Regions from separate parts of the Citrobacter sp. ANG330 genome, predicted to be linked through region 1. Evidence: predicted binding sites of a transcription regulator. Region 1 holds the regulator's gene; each other region holds the start of a gene.
What was found. Region 1 encodes Fur, which represses iron uptake genes when iron is present. Its sites were predicted from a motif close to ATAATAATGAGAACNACTATCAA; they were not measured.
Positions count from the first base shown of each region.

Region 2: QNN88_RS01270 (TonB-dependent siderophore receptor) is a predicted target of Fur. The motif match lies at 1,838-1,860, and genes of this name have one in related genera.
Region 3: sodA (superoxide dismutase [Mn]) is a predicted target of Fur. The motif match lies at 3,150-3,172, and genes of this name have one in related genera.

Region 1 is NZ_JASJUI010000004.1:421,180-428,657, reverse strand. It holds gene pgm (phosphoglucomutase (alpha-D-glucose-1,6-bisphosphate-dependent)) at 1-1,521, opposite strand, end outside; gene seqA (replication initiation negative regulator SeqA) at 1,545-2,090, opposite strand; gene ybfF (esterase) at 2,281-3,054, shown strand; gene ybfE (LexA regulated protein) at 3,183-3,476, shown strand; gene fldA (flavodoxin FldA) at 3,626-4,156, shown strand; gene fur (ferric iron uptake transcriptional regulator) at 4,437-4,883, shown strand; gene tcuR (tricarballylate utilization LysR family transcriptional regulator TcuR) at 5,014-5,940, shown strand; gene tcuA (FAD-dependent tricarballylate dehydrogenase TcuA) at 6,038-7,441, shown strand; gene tcuB (tricarballylate utilization 4Fe-4S protein TcuB) at 7,428-7,478, shown strand, end outside.
Region 2 is NZ_JASJUI010000001.1:262,979-270,456, reverse strand. It holds gene QNN88_RS01270 (TonB-dependent siderophore receptor) at 1-1,795, opposite strand, end outside; gene QNN88_RS01265 (septation protein A) at 1,972-2,511, opposite strand; gene QNN88_RS01260 (YciC family protein) at 2,567-3,310, opposite strand; partial or broken gene QNN88_RS01255 (YkgJ family cysteine cluster protein) at 3,339-3,416, opposite strand; gene ompW (outer membrane protein OmpW) at 3,669-4,322, shown strand; gene QNN88_RS01245 (manganese catalase family protein) at 4,397-5,275, opposite strand; gene QNN88_RS01240 (ferritin-like domain-containing protein) at 5,296-5,802, opposite strand; gene QNN88_RS01235 (ferritin-like domain-containing protein) at 5,867-6,367, opposite strand; gene QNN88_RS01230 (general stress protein) at 6,452-6,634, opposite strand; gene QNN88_RS01225 (GGDEF domain-containing protein) at 7,214-7,478, shown strand, end outside.
Region 3 is NZ_JASJUI010000011.1:82,942-90,419, reverse strand. It holds gene rhaS (HTH-type transcriptional activator RhaS) at 105-941, shown strand; gene rhaR (HTH-type transcriptional activator RhaR) at 1,079-1,927, shown strand; gene rhaT (L-rhamnose/proton symporter RhaT) at 1,924-2,958, opposite strand; gene sodA (superoxide dismutase [Mn]) at 3,245-3,865, shown strand; gene kdgT (2-keto-3-deoxygluconate transporter) at 4,059-5,042, shown strand; gene QNN88_RS19715 (dihydrodipicolinate synthase family protein) at 5,129-6,019, opposite strand; gene yiiM (6-hydroxyaminopurine reductase) at 6,173-6,847, shown strand; gene cpxA (envelope stress sensor histidine kinase CpxA) at 6,964-7,478, opposite strand, start outside.

The DNA of each region.
Region 1 (7,478 bases):
ACGTGCCGCGAACCAGCCGTTGTCAGTCATGACTTTCAGACCGCCAATCGACGCACCGTTACCCGGCGCTGCCGTGAGACGCGCAGTGATCGGATCACCTGCCAGCGTACTGGCGCTGACCATCTCCGGAGACAGTTTCGACAGCGCCGCTTTCTGTGCCGACGTTGCACCAGCCTGCAGACGGTTGTAGCTCGGCGCACCAAAACGGGCAGCCAGCTCGTTGTAGTGCTCCTGTGGGTTCTTCCCGGTGACGGCAGTAATTTCCGCTGCCAGCAGGCACATGATGATCCCGTCTTTATCAGTAGACCACGGCGTACCGTCGAAACGCAGGAAGGATGCCCCCGCGCTCTCTTCGCCGCCAAAGCCGAAGCTGCCGTCAAACAGACCATCAACAAACCATTTAAAGCCCACCGGAACTTCGACCAGTTTACGCCCCAGATCGTTAACCACGCGGTCAATCATTGCCGACGAAACCAGCGTTTTACCGACAGCGACCTCTTTGCCCCATTGCGGACGATGCTGGAACAGGTAGTTGATTGCTACCGCCAGATAATGGTTCGGATTCATCAGCCCCGCCGGAGTGACGATACCGTGGCGGTCATAGTCAGGATCGTTAGCGAACGCCAGATCGAACTTATCGCGCAGCGCCAACAAACCGGCCATAGCACATTCAGATGAGCAGTCCATACGGATCGCGCCATCTTTATCGAGATGCATAAAGCGGAAGGTCTGATCCACCTGATCGTTTACAATAGTCAGGTTCAGTTTGTAATGCTCAGCGATACGCTTCCAGTATTCAATACCGGAACCGCCCAGCGGATCCACGCCCAATGTCAGGCCCGCTTTCTGGATCGCCGCCATATCGACAATGTCCGCCAGCCCTTCAACGAACGGCTGCACCAGGTCCTGCTCTTTGACATGACCGGACGCCAGCGCGGCATCCAGAGAAATACGCTTCACACCTTTCAGGTCATCAGCCAACAGCGCATTGGCGCGGTCTTCCACCACTTTCGTGACGTTGGTATCTGCCGGGCCACCGTTAGGCGGGTTGTATTTAATGCCACCATCTTCCGGCGGGTTGTGGGACGGGGTAATCACAATACCGTCAGCCAGCGGACCGCCTTTTTTGTTGTGGACCAGAATGGCATTAGATACGGCAGGCGTCGGGGTAAAACCGTTGTTCTCCTGAACAATCACGTCGACGCCGTTCGCGGCAAGCACTTCCAGCACGGAGATAAACGCCGGTTCAGACAGTGCATGGGTGTCTTTACCTACATAGCACGGACCGGTGACGCCGTTTTTTGCTCGTTCTTCCGCGATAGCCTGCGCAATCGCCAGAATATGGGGTTCGTTGAAGCTATGACGGCCTGCACTGCCGCGGTGTCCGGAGGTACCGAACTTTACCGCGTGTTCCGCATTTCCTTTTGCGGGTTTCAGTACATAGTATTGTGACGTCAGTTGCGCGACGTTAATCAAATCACTCTGTTGTGCAGGCTTGCCTGCACGGTCGTGGATTGCCATTGCCTGGTCCTTTTCTGCATGGATTAAATTGTTCCGCAAACCTTTTCAATCAATTCCGCCGGGAATTGCATTGACTGCATGATGTGTTCGATCATGCTGCATTTACGGCCAGTGTTAGTGTTGGTAATCACCCAATACGGCGTGCCTGGCACGTGTTTTGGTTTGGTCTGATTACCGTTTTTCAGCAGCGTCTGTTCATCAGGCGCGAAATAGACACGCGTACGGCCATGCAACGATTCCGTCGCCTCAGCAAACGCGTGTTGATCCAGTGTATAAAGTGTAGTCAGCACCAGCATAAAGCGGTTAACGGCTTTCTTCTGCTCCGCATATTCATCGGACAGAAGCAGTTCACGTACTGCGCGCACTTTATCTTTGACAAGATTGACGGGTTTCGCCTCGGCAACGACCGGCTGTGCGGCGCGAACCTCTTTTGTCACTGGCGTGACGGGCTGTGATGTGGCGGAAAACTTCAACATCCGCCGTAAAATCTCGGATGCGCTCTCGCCGATATGCTTCGTGTGGCTGGCAATATAGCTATAGAGTTCATCATCAACTTCAATCGTTTTCATCTTAATCCAGTGCGGTGTCTTATCTGATCTGAAATACAAATCGTTGGGAGTATAGGAGCAAATCCCAACGGCGAATAGCGTCAAACCTGGCTGAACAAAAAACTCGGAGAAAACCGAAGTGGTTGCAGCCCAGTGGCAGAATGGTCAACATAATACCCTAACCCGACAGAGCGAAAAAAAGAACTTTGCCATGAAATTGAATATCCGAGCGCAATCCGCACAAAACCTGCACAATAATTCTCCCATCGTACTGGTTCATGGTCTGTTTGGCAGCCTGGACAATCTGGGCGTACTGGCACGCGATCTGGTGAGCGACCATGACATCATTCAGGTCGATATGCGTAACCACGGTCTCTCTCCTCGCGACCCGGTGATGAACTACCCGGCAATGGCGCAGGATCTGCTGGACACGCTGGATGCGCAACAAATAGAAAAAGCCACCTTTATTGGTCACTCGATGGGGGGGAAAGCGGTGATGGCGCTCAGCGCGCTGGCCCCGGAACGCATCGATCGTTTAGTGGCCATTGATATCGCCCCGGTGGATTACCACGTCCGCCGCCACGACGAAATTTTCGCCGCCATCAACGCGGTGACGGCATCAGAGGCAAAAACCCGCCAGCAGGCGGCCGCGGTCATGCGCGAACATCTTAATGAAGAAGGCGTGATTCAATTTTTGCTGAAATCGTATGTTGACGGCGAGTGGCGCTTCAACGTACCGGTATTGTGGGAGCAATATCCGCATATTGTCGGTTGGGAGACGATTCCCGCCTGGGATCACCCGGCGCTGTTTATCCCCGGCGGCAACTCCCCTTACGTCACCGAGGCGTACCGCAATGAATTACTGGCACAGTTCCCACAAGCACGCGCGCATGTGATTGCCGGGGCTGGTCACTGGGTGCATGCCGAAAAACCGGAGGCGGTGCTGCGCGCCATCCGTCGTTATCTTAATGAAACGGCTAACTGATTAAAAACTCAGCGTCCGTGCGCGATTACGCGTGTGAACGTTGGCGCGCCTCATTCGCTGATGTATGATGGCGCGCTATCCAGCCGGGCAGAGGCCTGGCTGATTGTTTCCCCGAAGTCACCAAAATCATGGCCAAAGAACAAACGGACCGTACGACACTAGATCTGTTCGCGCACGAGCGTCGCCCGGGACGACCGAAAACCAATCCGCTTTCGCGCGATGAACAGCTGCGCATTAACAAGCGTAATCAACTCAAACGCGACAAAGTTCGCGGCCTTAAGCGTGTCGAACTCAAACTCAACGCGGAAGCTGTCGACGCGCTGAATGAGTTGGCGGAATCCCGTGAGATGAGCCGTAGTGAACTGATAGAAGAGATATTGATGGCCCAACTGGCAGCGCTGCGCGGTCAGGATCTCGCCTGAAATCCCCCCTTCTCCCACTTTCGTGTAGCACGGAGTGCACTTGTATGCGTTTGCTATTTCCGCATACCTGACTGTTCTGCTATGATTGCCCTTATCTGCGGGCAATTCGCCCCCACCATTTCAATAAGTTTCAAGAGGTTACTTTACTCATGGCAATCACTGGCATCTTTTTCGGCAGCGACACCGGGAATACCGAAAATATCGCAAAAATGATTCAAAAACAGCTTGGTAAAGACGTTGCCGATGTGCATGACATTGCAAAAAGCAGCAAGGAAGATCTCGAAGGTTATGACATTCTGCTGCTCGGCATCCCAACCTGGTACTACGGTGAAGCGCAGTGTGACTGGGATGACTTCTTCCCGACTCTCGAAGACATTGATTTTAACGGCAAACTGGTTGCGCTGTTTGGCTGTGGCGATCAGGAAGATTACGCAGAATACTTCTGCGACGCGTTAGGCACGATCCGCGATATCATTGAACCACGCGGTGCCACCATCGTGGGCCACTGGCCGACCGCCGGCTATCATTTTGAAGCCTCCAAAGGCCTGGCAGATGACGATCATTTTGTCGGTCTGGCGATTGACGAAGACCGTCAGCCGGAACTGACCGCTGAGCGCGTAGAAAAATGGGTGAAGCAGATTTCCGAAGAACTGCACCTCGACGACATCATTAACGCCTGATGTTTTGCGGCGCAGACAATGTTTGCGCCGCATCAATAGTCAGAACCAATCAAAATAATTGCTACAAATTTGTAACTTTCTTGCCCATCCCTGTACAATGTGCGGGAGTTTTTCGGTGGCGCTCTCATTTCCAGGCAATACCGACTATTTATTAACATTTGCCAGAGGCTTGCAGTTTTCATTTAGACACGGCAGTCCTATAATGAAACGCATTATCCCGAGTGCAATTTCTGTCACTTCTTGTATGAAGTGAATCGTTTAGCAACAGGACAGATTCCGCATGACTGACAACAATACCGCATTAAAGAAGGCTGGCCTGAAAGTAACGCTTCCTCGTTTAAAGATTCTGGAAGTTCTTCAGGGACCGGATAACCATCACGTCAGTGCGGAAGATTTATACAAACGACTGATCGACATGGGTGAAGAAATTGGTCTGGCGACCGTATATCGCGTGCTGAACCAGTTTGATGACGCCGGTATCGTAACCCGCCACAATTTTGAAGGCGGCAAATCCGTTTTTGAGCTGACCCAGCAGCATCATCACGATCACCTGATTTGCCTTGATTGCGGCAAAGTGATCGAATTCAGTGATGAGTCTATTGAAGCGCGCCAGCGTGAGATTGCGTCAAAGCATGGCATTCGTCTGACGAACCATAGCCTCTACCTTTACGGTCACTGCGCTGAAGGCGATTGCCGCGAAAACGAACACGCGCATGACGCGAAATAATCTGCATTATTCTGAAAAGCCAACCTGCCGGTTGGCTTTTTTTATGCCTGCTATTCCCCATTCAGCACTTTCCTCCGCCAGCATGTTGCTTTAATGTAAAATATCACCCTGCCTCACCCGGAGAATCGAAATGGAACTTCGCCAGCTACGTTATTTTGTCCGCATTGTGGAAACCGGCAGTATGGGCAGCGCGGCGCTCGATCTCGACATCGGCGTCTCTGCGCTCAGTCAGCAGATGACGCGGCTGGAAAACGAGCTTGCGATCCGCCTGTTGCAGCGAACCTCACGTGGTGTGACCCCCACTAACGCCGGTCTGGCCTTTTATTCACAGGCGCAACTGGCGCTGCGTCACGCCGATGATGCGATCCTGGCGGCTCGCGAAGCGCGGTTATCCGGACACGTCAGCGTTGGCATGGCGCCCAGCACCGCTTCCATCCTCGGAATGCCGTTTATTGACGCGATGCGGAAACACTATGCCGACGTGCGTTTGCACGTGGTGGAAAGCCTCTCCGGCAATCTGGAAAGAATGATCAACACCCGTCAGATTGATCTGGCGGTCGTGTTTCAGGAAAAGAAGATCCTGCGCTGGAGCGCCAGACCGATCCTCGAAGAGCGGCTGTTTCTGATTGGCACGTACGACCTGCTGGCGGATATTACGGATGACACCATAACCCCTGCTCAACTGGCGAATATTCCCCTGATCATGCCAAGCCAGGGCCACGGACTGCGTGGCAGACTGGAAGGCATCTGTCAGGAACACGGACTGAAGGTGAATATCGCCACGGAAATTGACGGTCTGACGTTACTGATGCGCGCCGTTCGCAGCGGACTCGGCGCCACGCTGCAACCCGGAGCGGCCATTTCACATCTTGAGAGGGAAGCGCTAAGAGTGATCGGCGTTCACAATCCTATACTCAGCCGCCCTAATTTTCTGGTCAGCCTGTCTGACGATGAACTCACCCCCGCCGGTCTTGCAGCCCGCGTGATCCTCACAAAAGTGATGCGTGAACTGGTGGAAACCGGTAGTTGGCCGGGCGCAACCCTTTACACTCACTAAACAGCTCTTTAGCTTCCCGCCATAGCGGCCGTACAACCTGTGCGTATACATTTTAATTACAAATTTAACAAATAGTTAAATGGTAATGGAGTCTACGATGGTTGATGTACTGGTGATCGGCGGCGGTAATGCCGCGTTATGTGCCGCCTTAACCGCCCGCGAGGCAGGAGCCTCGGTGTTGTTGCTAGAAGCTGCGCCCAGAGAATGGCGCGGTGGAAATTCTCAACACACGCGCAATTTACGCTGCATGCACGATGCGCCTCAGGATGTGCTGGTCGAGAGTTATCCCGAAGAGGAGTTCTGGCAGGATCTCTGGCGTGTCACCGAAGGTAATACTAATGAAGCGCTGGCGCGTCTGGTGATCCGTACCTCTTCGCAATGTCGCGACTGGATGCGTCAGCACGGTGTTAATTTTCAGCCTCCGCTTTCGGGCGCGCTGCACGTGGCGCGAACCAACGCCTTTTTCATGGGCGGCGGGAAAGCGCTGGTGAACGCCTATTATCGTAGCGCAGAAAAGCTGGGGGTACAGATTCGCTACAACACGCCGGTTCAGGCCCTCGAACTGCGCAACGGTGAGTTTGTCGCTGCCCTCGCCGGGAACGAACGCATTGAAGCCCGCGCCTGCGTCCTGGCCGCCGGCGGATTTGAATCTAATCGCGAATGGCTGCGCGAGGCCTGGGGAGAAAATGCCCGCGGCGAATGGCCGGCCGATAACTTCCTTATTCGCGGCACCCGCTTTAATCAGGGCGTTCTGCTCAAATTTATGATCGAGGCCGGAGCCGACGTCATTGGCGATCCCTCTCAGTCACATTGTGTCGCCATTGATGCCCGCGCCCCGCTGTATGACGGTGGCATTTGCACCCGCGTGGACTGTGTGTCACTTGGCGTGGTGGTCAATCGGGATGCGGAACGCTTTTACGATGAGGGCGAAGATTTCTGGCCCAAGCGCTATGCCATCTGGGGCCGACTGGTTGCCCACCAGCCCGGTCAGATTGGCTACTCCATTATCGACAGCAAAGCAATCGGTCACTTTATGCCACCAGTATTCCCCGGTGCGCAAGCCAACACATTGGGGGAACTGGCTTGCCAGCTAGGGCTGGATCCTGAGCGCTTTACCCATACCGTGGAGCGCTACAACCAGGCCTGTCAGCCAGGCCAGTTTGATCACACCACGCTGGACAACTGCGCCACACAGGGACTAACGCCACCGAAAACCCACTGGGCGCGACCTGTCGACACGCCCCCCTACTACGGTTACGCCCTGCGCCCAGGGATCACCTTTACCTATCTGGGGCTGAAAGTGAATGAACACGCCGCGGTCCACTTCGCTGGCGTCCCCAGCCGGAACCTGTTCGTTGCCGGCGAAATGATGGCGGGTAATGTGCTGGGCAAGGGCTATACCGCCGGTGTCGGCATGTCCATCGGCACCACCTTTGGTCGCATCGCAGGAAAAGAAGCCGCGCAGGCAGCACGTAAGGAGGCGCGTCATGAAGCAGCTTGAAAAACTGATTATCGAGGCCAAAATTCTCACCGAGCCA
Region 2 (7,478 bases), on a different contig from region 1:
TTAACGTCTCCGGCACCAGCGGGATCACCACGTTACCTTCCAGACCTTCGACAATCGCTTTACCGCCATTTTCCCATTGCAGGATGTTATTCCCGTTGGAGGCGTAACCGATAATATCGGTCCCGGCGACGATTTTATTCTTATAGTCATTACGGAACCAGGTGATTCCCGCATCCCATCCCGCGTAATTAAATTCCAGACCGATCTCTTTGTTAATACTGATTTCCGGGTCCAGATCCGGATTGCCCAGCAGATAACAACTGCCGGTGGCGATCGTATTCGGGCAGCCATTGCCACGCGTGGAGAGCAAATATCCCTCGCTGGACTGATACAGGTTTGGCGCTTTAAAGACGCGGGCAATCCCGGCTTTCAGCTTAAACAGATCGCCCAGTTCCTGCGACATATTCAGACTGGGGCTCCAGTTGCTGCCAAATTCATCGTGATAGTCAAAACGGATCCCCGGAATAATATCCGTGCCAGGCCGCGCTTCGATATTATCTTCCAGATAAATACCGGTGAGCGTGGCGCTATTTTTGGTGCTGCGACTGGAGGCGTCACCGGAGACAGTGCCAATCTGCACGCCGGATGCGCTGGTGGCCTGCATAGACGCCGGGTCGTTGAGTTCGTCGCGGTTCCATTCCGCACCCAGCGTCAGAGTTTGATCTACCAGCCAGAAAAGCGGAATGTTGAGTTCACCGGAAGAACGATAGGATTCCAGGCGGCTGGTTGCGTAGTCGGTATTATTGATCATCCCCTCGACTTTACCGGTCGAGCCCTCCTGCATCCGGGTGTTATTGGTTTTTTCATAATAAACGCCGAATTTTGATTGTCCCCAGTCCCAGATACCGTTATGCGTTAAGCCCCAGGTCTGCCGATACATACGGTTGGTTTCATCACCATACAGCGAGCTGACCAGGTCGTTGGGACTGACGTTACTGTTGCTGTACTGAGTATCACCGGCATAAATATTGCCCTGACGGCTGTAGCTATAGTCAAAATCAACAATTTGCTGTGGTGTCAGTTTCCAGGAGAGCAGGGCGTTGATATCTTTGTTACGTACCCCTTCGTGACCGGCAGCATAGGAGCCGTTTTGTTGGGTATTGATATCCGCTGCATCGGCGTCGGTTTTGTTGATGTTGCCATACAAACGCAGGGTGAGAACATCGTCAATGAGCGGGCCGCTCAGATTGAAGTTCGCACGCCTGGTGGCTCCTTCTTTGCTGTTCTCGGGCTGATTGGTGTAGAGAGAGAGCGAGCCATGCCAGTCATTCGTCGGCTGTTTGGTGATGATGTTCACTACGCCACCCGCCGCCCCTGAACCGTAACGAGCCGCTGCCGGGCCGCGCAGGACCTCGATACGTTCGACCATCTCCGCAGGTACCCAGTTTGTGTCGCCACGGGTGTCACGTTCACCGCGCCAGCTATAGCGAACCGAGTTTCGTGAGGTGACCGGCACGCCGTCAATGAGGATGAGTGTGTTTTCCGGGCCCATCCCACGAATATCAATCTGGCGATTATTTCCCCGACTCCCGCTGGCGCTGTTGCCCGTCAGGTTCACGCCGGGCATGGTGCGAATGATATCGGCGAGATCGTTAACCGGTGGAGATTTTTCAATGTCTTTGGCGGTGATGATAGAAACACCGGGCTGCTGTTTGAGGGCTTCTTCGGCGGTTGCCTGGACGACCATCGTTTCGCCGTCGTTCATGACCTCGTCTGCGGCGAAAGCATTTCCGCTTAATGCTGTGGCAATCAAAAGCGCCAGAGGGCGCGGAAACATTGTTGTTATCAAATTCATCAACTGACATCCCTATTGTTAAAAACGCGATACGGAATATCAATGATAATTATTCTCATTACAATATTGTGAAGGCAATCTCCACAATATCTTCATGATTCATGCAATTTATGGCTGGAATGGCAGGGATTGTGCAGAAAGCAAAACCAGGCCGGTTGGCCTGGTTTGGTGGATGTTTACGATTTATCTTCTTGCGGGAGATGACGATAGATATAGACGCCACTCAGCAGGGTAAAGATCAGCGTCAACGCGGTGAGGCCGAATACCTTAAAGTTCACCCAGATGTTTTGCGGCAGCCAGAAGGCGATGTAGATATTGGCAAGCCCACACAGAATAAAGAAGATGGCCCACGCGAGGTTGAGCTTCGACCAGACCGGTTGCGGTAGCGTCAGTTCTTTACCCAGCATGCGCTGGATCAGGGGTTTTTTCATGATCCACTGGCTTACCAGTAACGCACTGGCGAACAGACCGTAAATTACGGTCACTTTCCACTTAATAAATTCATCGTTATGGAAGAAGAGGGTCAACCCGCCGAACACGGCAACCAGTACAAAGGTGATCAGCGCCATTTTCTCAACTTTGCGATAGCGAACCCAACTGTAGATGAGCACGATAGCGGTTGCGACAATGAGCGCCGAGGTGGCCGCATAGATGTCATACACTTTGTAAAAGACAAAGAAGACAACCAGCGGTAAAAAATCAAGAAACTGCTTCATTCTTCGATTCCGTAATCAAACGCGTCGGGCATTTCTGCCGGCGACGCAGACAGGGTTATTGGCGAATCAACATATACAGACGGAACAGGTAGATGAGCAATACGGCGGAGATCAGATTGCTCAACGTATTCGCGATAACGGCGCCAACGTTAGGATCAAATGCAGCAAAGCTGGAGGCAAACAGCAACAGTAGTGTTTTTGCCAGCAGCCAGCCCATCACCGCCGGGGCGACCAGTCGCATATTAGACCACGCCAGACGCATACTGTTGCGCATGGCGGCGAATACTCCCATTTTATCCTGCACCAGCATAATCGGCGCCAGCGCCAGCAGGATAGCTAACAGAATTCCGGGTACGACCACCAGCATAATTCCAAGCTGCACCAACAGGGTTGTCAGCAAAATCAGGATGAAAAGGCGCGGCAGAATCGGTGCACTGGCACCAATAGCGCGCAGGGCGCTGACGCGATGACCGGCTGAAATTAACTGAATCATCAGCAACACGCCACCAGCCATCACCGCATTACCGATCAGACCAGAAAACGTTGAGGCCGCTGAGGCGCGCAACAGGATCTGCTGCTGCTCCGGCGTCATGTTTTGCACCAGCTCGAACAAGCCCACACTTCCCGCAAGATGATCCCCTTCGCTCAACTGTGCAATCTGCGCATCACTGGGTGAGAAGGCATGCCCTAATACCACCGTAATGAACGCGCACAGCAGCGAGATCAGCAGGATGGTTAAAAATTGATTACGGAAAAAATTCCCGGTGTCACGGTATACGGATTTCGCCGTGATAGACATGCACTCTCCTTGAGTTCTGCAGGTGTTGTTAAGCGTGCAATTGTACCCTGGATAACTGCGCAGTGGCAGCATCAAGGGGTGTATGGAAAAGCATATCTTTGTAAAGTCAGAGTAATTTGAACAACAAATCCACAGCGCGATGGCGTTGCCATCACAAAAATGACGAAAATACTTTCAGAAGGGGAATATTGCAAAATTGATCTGAACAAGGATAACCAGGATTTTGAATGCCACTTCTAACTTAATCTGGATCAATAAATGTTAAATTACGCCGCTTAATGTGATCCAGGTTAGATCACTTATTACTTCAATGTAGGTATATTCGTGACGCATTTATAACCATAACGATGGAGCGGATATGAAAAAGTTAACAGTGGCGGCATTGGCAGTAAGTACTCTCCTCTCTGGCAGCGTTTATGCGCATGAAGCGGGCGAGTTCTTTATTCGTGCAGGCTCGGCGACAGTAAGACCTTCGGAAGGTGCAGACGGCACGTTAGGCCATTTAGGCGGCTTTAATGTCAGTAACAACACGCAGTTAGGTCTGACCTTCACTTATATGGCGACCGATAATATTGGTGTTGAACTGCTGGCGGCAACGCCATTCCGCCATAAGGTGGGCACGCAGGCGACCGGTGACATCGCCACCGTTCATCATCTGCCGCCAACCCTGATGGCGCAGTGGTATTTCGGTGATTCCAGCAGCAAGCTGCGTCCTTATATTGGCGCAGGCGTTAACTACACCACCTTTTTCGACACGAAATTCAATGATGACGGTCAGAATGCAGGGCTGTCCGATCTCAGCCTGAAAGACTCGTGGGGTGTGGCAGGGCAAGTCGGTCTGGATTATCTCATCAACCGCGACTGGCTGATCAACATGTCAGTGTGGTACATGGATATTGATACTGAAGCCAAATATAAATCCAACGGCGCCGTGCTGCCGGAAGGTCGTTACAACGACAACATCCGCCTCGACCCGTGGGTATTTATGTTCTCTGCCGGTTACCGTTTCTGATTGGCCTAAAAAAAGACCCCGTATTTACGGGGTCAACAGGGACATGACACACACGGTTTTATCGTTGCTCCTGCTTATGCTTTTTCCTTTGGTTCGCCATCGCCCAGCTCAGCGCCGGTTAACGGGTCTACCTTCGGATCGGACTGGGTTCTTTTCGCCATGGCTTTGACCATAGCCTGTTGCTCTTTGGTCAGTTTGACGGTCGCCAGACCATCTCCGCCATCCACGGCAGGCTGTGGATCGGCAACGTAATCGAAATAGTCATCGCTGTTCCAGCTTCCACGCGGATCGTCGCCCTGCGACATGTTGTAATACACATTCGTGTATTGCTCGACCGGCGGCAGTTTGCCCGGCGGGAAGTTATTACGAATAGAGTAGAGCGCTTTTTCAAAGGAGAGCTGATGTGCCGCTTCGCGCGTCATCAAAAAGGCCAGCGCATCCTTAACGCCGGGATCGTCCGTCACGTTGATCAGGCGTTCGTAGATGATTTTAGCGCGTGCTTCAGCTGCGATATTAGAGCGTAAATCGGCTGTCACTTCGCCAATCGTATCGATATACGCCGCGGTCCAGGGCACACCGGCGGAGTTAGTGAGGGCCGGACCGCCGCCATACAGCAGCGAGGTGATATGGCTGTCATTGCCATTTTCCGTTAAGGATCGATAGAGTTCGGCTTCATTTTCCGTCCCCTCGGCCAATGCGCCTTTGGCCCCTTTATTCAGCATCCCGACAAGGGAGCCGATAATTTCCAGGTGACTCAGTTCTTCGGTTGCAATATCCATCAGCATCTCTTTGCGTCCTGCATCATCATCACCCAGGCCCTGAGTGAAGTAACGACATGCCGCAGCCAGTTCGCCCTGTGGGCCGCCAAATTGCTCCAGCAAAAGATTCGCTAAACCAGGGTTAGGCTCGCTGACTCGCACCGTATATTGAAGTTGCTTAACGTGTCGAAACATTATGCCTCCTGATGTATTTGTTATTTTTTGGCTTCTACGCCGTCAGTTTCCGAGCGCAGTAAAAATTGTTCCGTCGTCTGCGGAATATGCTTAATCAGCCAGTCAGCCATTTGTTTCTCTTCATTAAGAATAGATTCAATAGCCGGAATTGAGGCGGTATCGCCTGCTTTTTGTGCCGCAGCAAGCAGGGAGGTATAGCAGGCAATTTCGAATTGTTCAAAAACATATCCGCTAATTGAGCCTTTTACGATTTCATCCGACGGGAATATACCGCCAATGGATTGCCCGAGCGCCGCCATTTTACTCATGGAATCTTTAATGACAGAGCGTGATATATTATTGCGGTCGAGGATCTCTTCCAGAATCGTAATTTGATGTTTGGTTTCGCTAATATGTTGCTCAATTCTCGATCGTAGATCTGGATAGTTATCAATACGACCTGCCATGGATTCCAGCATTGATTCAGCTTGTTTTTCCATAGCATGGGCGTCACGAAGCCAGTCATGATAATGTTCGATAGCATTCATTGGTAATGTCCTCTGGGAATAACTTAATTAAACGCGGAGATTTAATAACCGGGATAAAAATAATTCAGGATTTATTTTGCGCTTTTTGATTAACGTTACCGATGGCTAAATCGGTCAGTTTAATATCGGTTGCTTTCTCTTCTTCCAGGGTTTCATTCAGCAGTTTAACTGCTTTGCGATAGCCCAGTTGCTCTGCGAGAGTGGCAAGGGTGCCGTAGCTGGCGATCTCATAGTGTTCAACTTTCTGTGCGGCGGCAATAAGCGCAGCGTCACGCACTTCATTTTTCTCAGTGCTCTCAATAACCTCGTTGGCTTCTTCGATTAGGCCTTCCATCGCCACGCACTTCATCCGTTTCACTTTAATACCCGCTTCGGATTCAACGATCTGATCAATACGTTCAATTTGCCCCTGTGTCTCTTCAAGGTGGGACTGAAATGCCTGGCTTAATTTTTCACTGGAGGCTGCCCTGGCTAATTTCGATAAAGCTCGGGTCAATTGTTTTTCTGCGCTGTAGGTGTCTGAAAGCAGGTGGATAAAAACATCTTCAACAGTTTTAATATTCATCTCTATTCTCCTGGGGATGATACTGCGAGTCGAAAGACTCGCAGCGTTAACGATAAATCTTAAAAATTATATAAAAAAAGATGACTACGATTTATCGGATTTATTTCCACCACGGCTGTTTTGGCCGCCTTTTTTACCAGCTTCCGAAGCGCGTTGCGGATCGTTTTTAAAATTACCGCCGCTATGTTGCCCACCTTTACGGCCCGCTTCTGATGCTTTCTCACGATTCTCGGCGAAATTTCCAGAACCACCACGATGTTCGGCCATGTTATTTCTCCTGTTTCGTTGGTAAACATAAATGTTAATTTGTGACCGGTGTCGGTACCTTTCTAAAATTAGTCGCTATCCCGGGATAGTCAAATTGTTACGGATTTGTCACGTGGGGGAAATATAATGTGGCGCAGTCATCCGAAATAATAATGCAGCTCTTTAGAAATGAGCGACTTAACGCCTTATAGTTCGCTTTTCTATTAATAACTCAGGGTATCATAATGTGTGGTTATATTAATATTGTTAATGTGATTGACATAAATTTACGTTTGTAGAGATGGTTTGACATGGTAAATAATCATGAGACTGTCTCTTTAAGAATATTCCTGGTCGCAGATTCGGGCTACAACCCTGAAGACGCTAGCACTAAAACCACGTTTTCAGCCTGATGACGGGCTGGCGCTGAGTGATGGCGCATCACGTAAAGCGGCGCAGATAGACTAAAATAATTTGTGGCAGGGAGGTTCTACCCACAAGTAGTCTGACAGAAGGGTGAGATTCTCCCCTGGGACCTGTACTGCGTTCTTAAAATCGAATAACGTAGTTTAACAGCGTGTTGATGCTCAGGGTGCCTAAGTGAAAATCGTGCAGGACAGTTTAAGAAACAGACAGGCACTTATTATTTCAGCGCTGATCACGCTGCTCTTTACATCACTTTTCCTGTTTATTATCTATGAGCAGCGACTGGCAGCAGTCAATGAAGGGATGAACCGCCTGCAAACGCGGATGCTGGATATCTTTAATGATAATGAAATGATTGCGGACGCCACCGGTGTGCGTTACCGGCAGATTAAAGCTGCCGATCAGTGTGGTGCCATGTCACTGTTTCTTCCCCGGGGGA
Region 3 (7,478 bases), on a different contig from region 1:
TGAAAAATTGACCGTGTTTGCGCGGTTTCGCGTCAAAAATTTAAGGTGCGGTGGCTAACCCTTAATTACTATTTTGGACATGTTCATTCGCTCAGGAAGCCATCATGACCGTACTGCACAGCGTGGATTTTTTTCCATCAGGTAATGCGCCCGTGGCCATTGAACCCCGGCTTCCGCAGTCCGCTTTTCCTGAGCATCACCATGATTTCCATGAGATTGTGATAGTTGAACATGGCACGGGTATTCATGTGTTTAACGGCCAGCCCTACACCATCAGCGGCGGTACGGTCTGCTTTGTTCGCGACCATGATCGACACTTATATGAACATACGGATAATCTTTGCCTGACGAATGTGCTCTATCGCTCGCCCGATGCGTTCCAGTTTTTATCCGGGCTGAATCAGCTACTGCCGCAGGAGCTGGACGGCGTCTATCCTTCCCACTGGCGAGTGAACCAAAGCGTGCTCCAACAGGTGCGGCAACTGGTGGCAAAGATGGAACAGGATGGCGATGAGAGCGATCTTCCCGGCCTGGCCCATCGCGAAATTCTGTTTATGCAGTTGTTGGTGCTGTTACGCAAAAGCAGCCTGATGGAAGGGGCGGAAAATAACGATGCGCGGCTGAATCATCTGATAGCCTGGCTGGAAGACCATTTTGCGGAGGAGGTCTGCTGGGAGGCGCTGGCCGAACGGTTTTCGCTTTCTCTGCGCACGTTGCATCGCCAGTTGAAACAGCAAACCGGGTTGACGCCGCAGCGTTATCTCAACCGCCTGCGTCTGATCAAAGCCCGTCACTTGTTACGTCATAGCGATGAAAGCGTCACGGAGATCGCCTATCGCTGCGGTTTTGGCGACAGTAACCACTTTTCGACTCTGTTTCGCCGTGAATTCAACTGGTCACCGCGCGACATCCGCCAGGGGCGAGATGCGTTACTTCAGTAACGCGAATACTATCAACGTTTTTTGCCGCCAGAATGTGAATAATCATCGTTCTATGATGCCGGATGTCTAATCCGGCCTGGGTGTTGACGTAATTTGTGGCCGGATAAGCGAAGCGCCATCCGGCAGGGAAGATGCTGGTGGCGAATCATCTGGTGCTTTTAAAAGACGATTTCTTTGCGAATGCCGGGCAAGCCGTCGCCGTTGCCGATCGCTATCCGCAAAATGTGTTTGCTGAACATACGCATGATTTTTGTGAGCTGGTGATGGTCTGGCGCGGCAACGGTTTGCACGTGCTGAATGACCGTCCCTATCGCATCACCCGTGGCGATCTGTTTTATATTCGCGCCGAAGACAAACACTCCTACACCTCCGTTAACGACCTCGTGTTGCAGAACATTATCTATTGCCCGGAGCGGCTGAAGCTGAATCTGGGTTGGGAGAGCGCAATTCCGGGATTTAACGGTACCCCGCGGCAGCCGCACTGGCGGTTGGGCAGCGTTGGCATGGCGCAAGCCCGCCAGGTGATAAGCCAGCTTGAGCATGAAAGTACCCAGCACGATCCGCTCGCTAACGACCTGGCGGAACTGCTGTTTGGTCAACTGGTGATGACGCTGAAACGCCACCGTTATGCCACCGACACGGAGATGGCAACCTCCAGCGAAACGTTACTGGATAAACTCATCACCGCGCTGGCTGGCAGCCTTGAGCGACCGTTTGCGCTGGATGAATTTTGCGAGCAGGAAGCGTGCAGTGAACGCGTGTTGCGCCAGCAGTTTCGCAGCCAGACCGGGATGACGATTAACCAGTATCAGCGGCAGGTCCGCGTTTGTCATGCGCAATATCTTCTTCAGCACAGTCGGTTGATGATCAGTGAAATTTCGATGCAGTGCGGTTTTGAGGACAGTAACTACTTTTCGGTGGTGTTTACGCGGGAAACCGGGATGACGCCCAGTCAGTGGCGTCATCTCAGTCACCAGAGCGATTAGCTAGCCATGCCCAGCCCGACAATGTTGGCGGCGATGATGATCACCACGCATCCCAGACTCAATACACCAACAGGGCGACGTCCGGCATTTTTCCACTCTTTCAGCACCAGACCGACGATGCCGCCGCACAGCACGTAGAAACTCATGTGCAGCATCCAACTGATGTAGTCATATTGCGCCGGAATACGCGCGTGGCCCCAGGCGTAGAAAAAGAACTGCAAATACCACATCAGGCCGCCCAATGCAGACAGCAGCACGTTGGTAATAATCAGCGGCTTTGCCAGTGAGAAGTCGGCTTTTACTGACAGATTTTTTACCTTTGCCAGACGAATAAAGCAGAAGCCCAGGTTGACCAGCGCGCCGCCACCCATGATCACCACGTAGCTTGGTAGTGCGACATACAGCGGATCGACACCCAGCGCGGCAGCGGCTTCATGCATCGGCTTCGCGGCATTCATCGCAAATGACATACCTGCGGAGAAAATGCCGCACATTACCGCCAGCAGCAGCCCTTTTTTCAGGTTGAACTCTTCGGCTTTGATGCCCATTTTGCGCTCTTTGAGCTGGCCCGCGCGGGTGACGATCCCGACGCCAATCAGCGCAACCAGCACCCCGAGCAGCGTCATACGCCCGCCTTCGGTATTGATTAGTACATCAAAGTTGCCATTGATGATGGGCGTCATCAACGTACCGACAATTAGCGTGATGCCGATAGCAATACCAATTCCCATCGACATGCCGAGGTAGCGCATGGTCAGGCCATAGTTGATATTGCCAATGCCCCACATTGCGCCGAACAGGAATACCGGAAGCAGAGTGGAGAGACTGAAAGAACTGTAGTAGGCCCAGAAATCGGGCAGCAGCAGGGCGCTGATGGTCCAGGGAAGGATCAGCCACGAGACCATCCCGCCGACCGACCACATCGTTTCCCATGACCACTGTTTCACTTGTTTAAACGGGGCATAGAAACAGGCTGCACTGGCCGCACCTATCAAATGCCAAAAAATACCCATCGTAATCGCGTTACTCATCACGTCATCCTCATTGTTTTTATCGTCGGTTTTACCCATCCGACGTCATGAGTTTAAAAATTGCGCAGATGTATAACCTTTTGCCGATTGCCGCGATTTTTCCTTTCTGGCAAAGACCCGGTTAAGTGGGTGATATAGCTCACATAATCGACAATCCGCTCAAACATAATAACCTTATTAAAAGTACGGCATTGATAATCATTTTCAATATCATTTAATTAACTATAATGAACCAACTGCTTACGCGGCGTTAACACCCGGCCGCTCGACAATAATGGAGATGAATATGAGTTATACACTGCCATCCCTGCCGTACGCTTATGATGCGCTGGAACCGCACTTCGATAAGCAGACGATGGAAATCCACCATACCAAACACCATCAGACCTATGTAAACAACGCCAATGCGGCGCTGGAGAGTCTGCCTGAATTCGCTAACCTGTCTGCTGAAGAGCTGATCGCTAAACTGGATCAGGTACCGGCCGACAAGAAAACCGTTCTGCGTAACAACGCGGGCGGTCACGCTAACCACAGCCTGTTCTGGAAAGGCCTGAAAAAGGGCACCACCCTGCAGGGCGATCTGAAAGCGGCTATCGAACGTGATTTCGGTTCTGTGGATAACTTCAAAGCCGAGTTTGAAAAAGCGGCGGCAACCCGCTTCGGTTCTGGCTGGGCCTGGCTGGTGCTGAAAGGCGACAAACTGGCGGTCGTTTCTACCGCAAACCAGGATTCCCCGCTGATGGGTGAGGCTATTTCTGGCGCTTCCGGCTTCCCGATTGTGGGCCTGGATGTGTGGGAACACGCTTACTACCTGAAATTCCAGAACCGTCGTCCGGACTACATCAAAGAGTTCTGGAACGTGGTGAACTGGGATGAAGCGGCTGCGCGTTTCGCGGCGAAAAAATAAGTCTTCTTTAACAAGACGTAGCGTATACAGAACCCCGTCGGCGTGGCCGGTGGGGTTTTTTTATGATCAAAATCAAACTAAAAACAGTGATCCGTAAAAAATGAAACATTGTTTTATTGTGTGGTTGGGATCACTTTTATTATTGTGCTGAATGTCTATCGTTGACACATCTTTACATCGGAAGGTGATGGAAATGCAGATTAAACGCACGATAGAAAAAATCCCTGGCGGAATGATGCTCGTCCCCCTGTTTCTGGGCGCGTTGTGTCACACGTTCTCTCCCGACGCGGGGAAATACTTTGGCTCCTTCACTAACGGGATGATCACCGGTACAGTGCCGATTCTGGCCGTGTGGTTTTTCTGTATGGGTGCCTCCATTAAGCTGAGCGCGACGGGGACGGTTCTGCGTAAATCCGGGACGCTGGTAGTGACCAAAATCGCCGTGGCGTGGGTAGTGGCGGCGATTGCCTCGCGGATTATCCCGGAGCATGGTGTGGAGGCAGGATTCTTTGCCGGGCTGTCGACACTGGCGCTGGTTGCGGCAATGGACATGACCAACGGTGGGCTATATGCGTCCATCATGCAGCAGTACGGCACTAAAGAAGAGGCCGGGGCATTTGTCCTCATGTCACTGGAATCGGGCCCGCTGATGACGATGATCATCCTCGGTACCGCCGGGATTGCGTCGTTTGAACCCCATGTTTTTGTCGGTGCGGTGCTGCCTTTCCTGGTGGGTTTTGCGTTGGGTAACCTGGACCCTGAGCTGCGCGAGTTTTTCAGTAAAGCGGTACAAACGTTGATTCCCTTCTTCGCCTTTGCACTGGGTAACACCATCGACCTGAGCGTGATTGCCCAGACCGGGCTGCTGGGTATTCTGCTGGGTGTCGCGGTGATTATCGTGACCGGTATTCCGCTGATCATTGCCGATAAACTGATTGGCGGTGGTGACGGTACGGCAGGGATTGCTGCGTCCAGCTCAGCAGGTGCGGCAGTGGCAACACCGGTACTGATCGCAGAAATGGTTCCCGCGTTTAAACCGATGGCGCCGGCTGCCACTTCGCTGGTGGCAACCTCAGTGATTGTGACGTCAATCCTGGTACCGATTATCACCTCCATCTGGTCGAAAAAGGTAAAAGCGAAGGCTGCGATGATCGACATCCAGAATGCAGTGAAATAACCCCATAATGCCGGATGGCACTGTGTACATCCGGCCTGTTTTTGCGCCATAAAAAAGGCCTGGTGGATCTCACCGGGCCTTGTCTTTTAACGACCAAACACCTCATCAATCGTCCGACAATCGTGTTCGTTCAACTCGCCGCCCGCATTGCGTGAAACCCCCGTGCAATAGCCAAACTTCCGCGAAACCACCGTCTTGATGGTGGTGACGAAATCCTCGCCGATGGCATAAATCGACATGTACACGCCGATCTTCTGTTGAATGTCATGCAGCGCCGCCAGATCGCCGGCTTTAAAAGCTTCACGCGCGCTGACAAACAGCTCCGGCATCACATTGTTGAGCCCGGAGATAATCCCCGCGCCGCCCGCCAGCAGGTTGGGAATGAAATATTCGTCATAGCCGGAGAGGACGGCAAAATCATCCCGCACGGCCTGGGTTGCCTCGATCATTCTGCGGGTATGCGACTGACAGTCTACGGTATCTTTGATCCCGGCAAAGTTTGGGAACTCGCTGGCAAGCTGGGCAACCAGGTCCGGCGTTAAGTCGCTGCCGGTCCGCGGTGGGAAGTTGTAGGCAAACCATTTCCCGCTGAGCTTTTGCCCCAACTGGCGGAAGTAGCTCAACAGTTGCTTTGGCGTTTGGCCGTAGTAATAGGGCGGCAGAACCATCACGGCATCATAGCCTGTGCGGTATGCTTCCTGCGCCATCCGCAAGACATCGTGGAGGCAGGTCGAAGAGACGTTTGCCACCATTTTCAGCGGACTCATGCCGCGCGCCTCGCGAATCAACAGCAACCGCTCTTCGAGCGTGAAAGAAGCAAATTCTCCGATGCTGCCCATCAGCAAAATCACGTCGATTTTAGCTTCAGTCAGGCGCTGAAGATGTTGGCTCAGACCGTTGAGATCGATATTCCCATCCTGATCCATTGGCGTAATGGAGGGACACCAGACGCCAGCAAACTGCGTTTGACCTGTCACGTTGTTGACTCCTTATTATGAAATGGCGTTTCAAAAACCCTTTCATTGATAGCATGTATCTTTTGGCGTCGTGTGAACCTTGCTCTCATTTTGCGCGGTTGAGGTAAAATAATTGTGGTTTAATAAGGCAAATTGATCGGGGAGAGGGACCAGATGCGATATCCAGTAGAGGTATTCAGCGGCAAGATTCAGGATTATGTGGGAAGCCGCCCGAGTGCGATTGGTAAAATTCAGGTCGATGGCGAACTGATGCTGACGGAGCTGGGCCTGGAAGGCGATGAGCAGGCGGAGAAGAAAATCCACGGCGGGCCGGATCGTGCACTGTGCCACTATCCGCGTGAGCATTATCAGTACTGGGCGCGGGAATTTCCGGAGCAGGCAGAGCGCTTCGTGGCCCCGGCTTTTGGCGAGAACCTCTCTACCGAGGGGCTGACGGAACACAATGTTTATATTGGTGATATTTTTCGCTGGGGCGAGGCGCTGATTCAGGTCACGCAGCCGCGTTCACCGTGTTTTAAGCTCAATTTTCATTTTGGTATCAGCGATATGGCCAGTCTGATGCAAGACAGCGGCAAAACAGGTTGGCTGTGTAGCGTCATTGCACCTGGCATGGTGTCTGCCGATGCGCCGCTGGAACGGGTCTCCCGCGTTAGCGACGTCAGCGTGCAGGAGGCGATCGCCATTGCCTGGCATATGCCATTTGATGATGAGCAGTATCACCGCTTACTGTCAGCGGCGGGGCTGTCGAAGAGCTGGACGCGAACGATGCAAAAGCGCCGTTTAAGCGGCAAAATCGAAGATCAATCACGGCGTTTGTGGGGTAAATAAGCGCTGTTATCCGGCACCGGAAAAAATGCCTGATGGCGCTATGCTTATCAGGCCTACCGTTCGTGGAGAGTTGTAGGCCGGATAAGGCGTTTGCGCCGCTATCCGGCACAATACCGTTACGAACGCTTATACAGCGGCAACCAAATCACCAGCCGTAAACCGCCCAGCGGGCTGTCTTCGGCTTTCACCCAGCCACGATGCTGCTGAATGGCAGTTTCTACAATCGCCAGACCCAGACCGGTGCCGCCGGATTCACGATCGCGCGCTTCGTCAGTACGGTAGAACGGGCGGAAAATCTGCTCGCGGTCTTCCGGGCTGACGCCAGGGCCATCGTCATCCACCGTAATCGTAATCCCGTCTTTATCCACCGCGAAGCCCACTTCAATCTTCGTATGCGAATAACGCAGGGCGTTACGCACGATGTTCTCCAGCGCACTTTCCAGCGCATTCGGGTTGCCGTACAGCGGCCATGGTCCCGGAGGGAAATTTACCGTCAGCGATTTGCCCATCTGTTCGGCTTCAAAGGCGGCGTTATCCAGTACTTCACCCCACAGATGGTTGGCCTTCATCGTTTCACTGACCAGCGCGTTTTTCTGTTGATTACGCGACATCACCAGCAGGTCGTTGATCA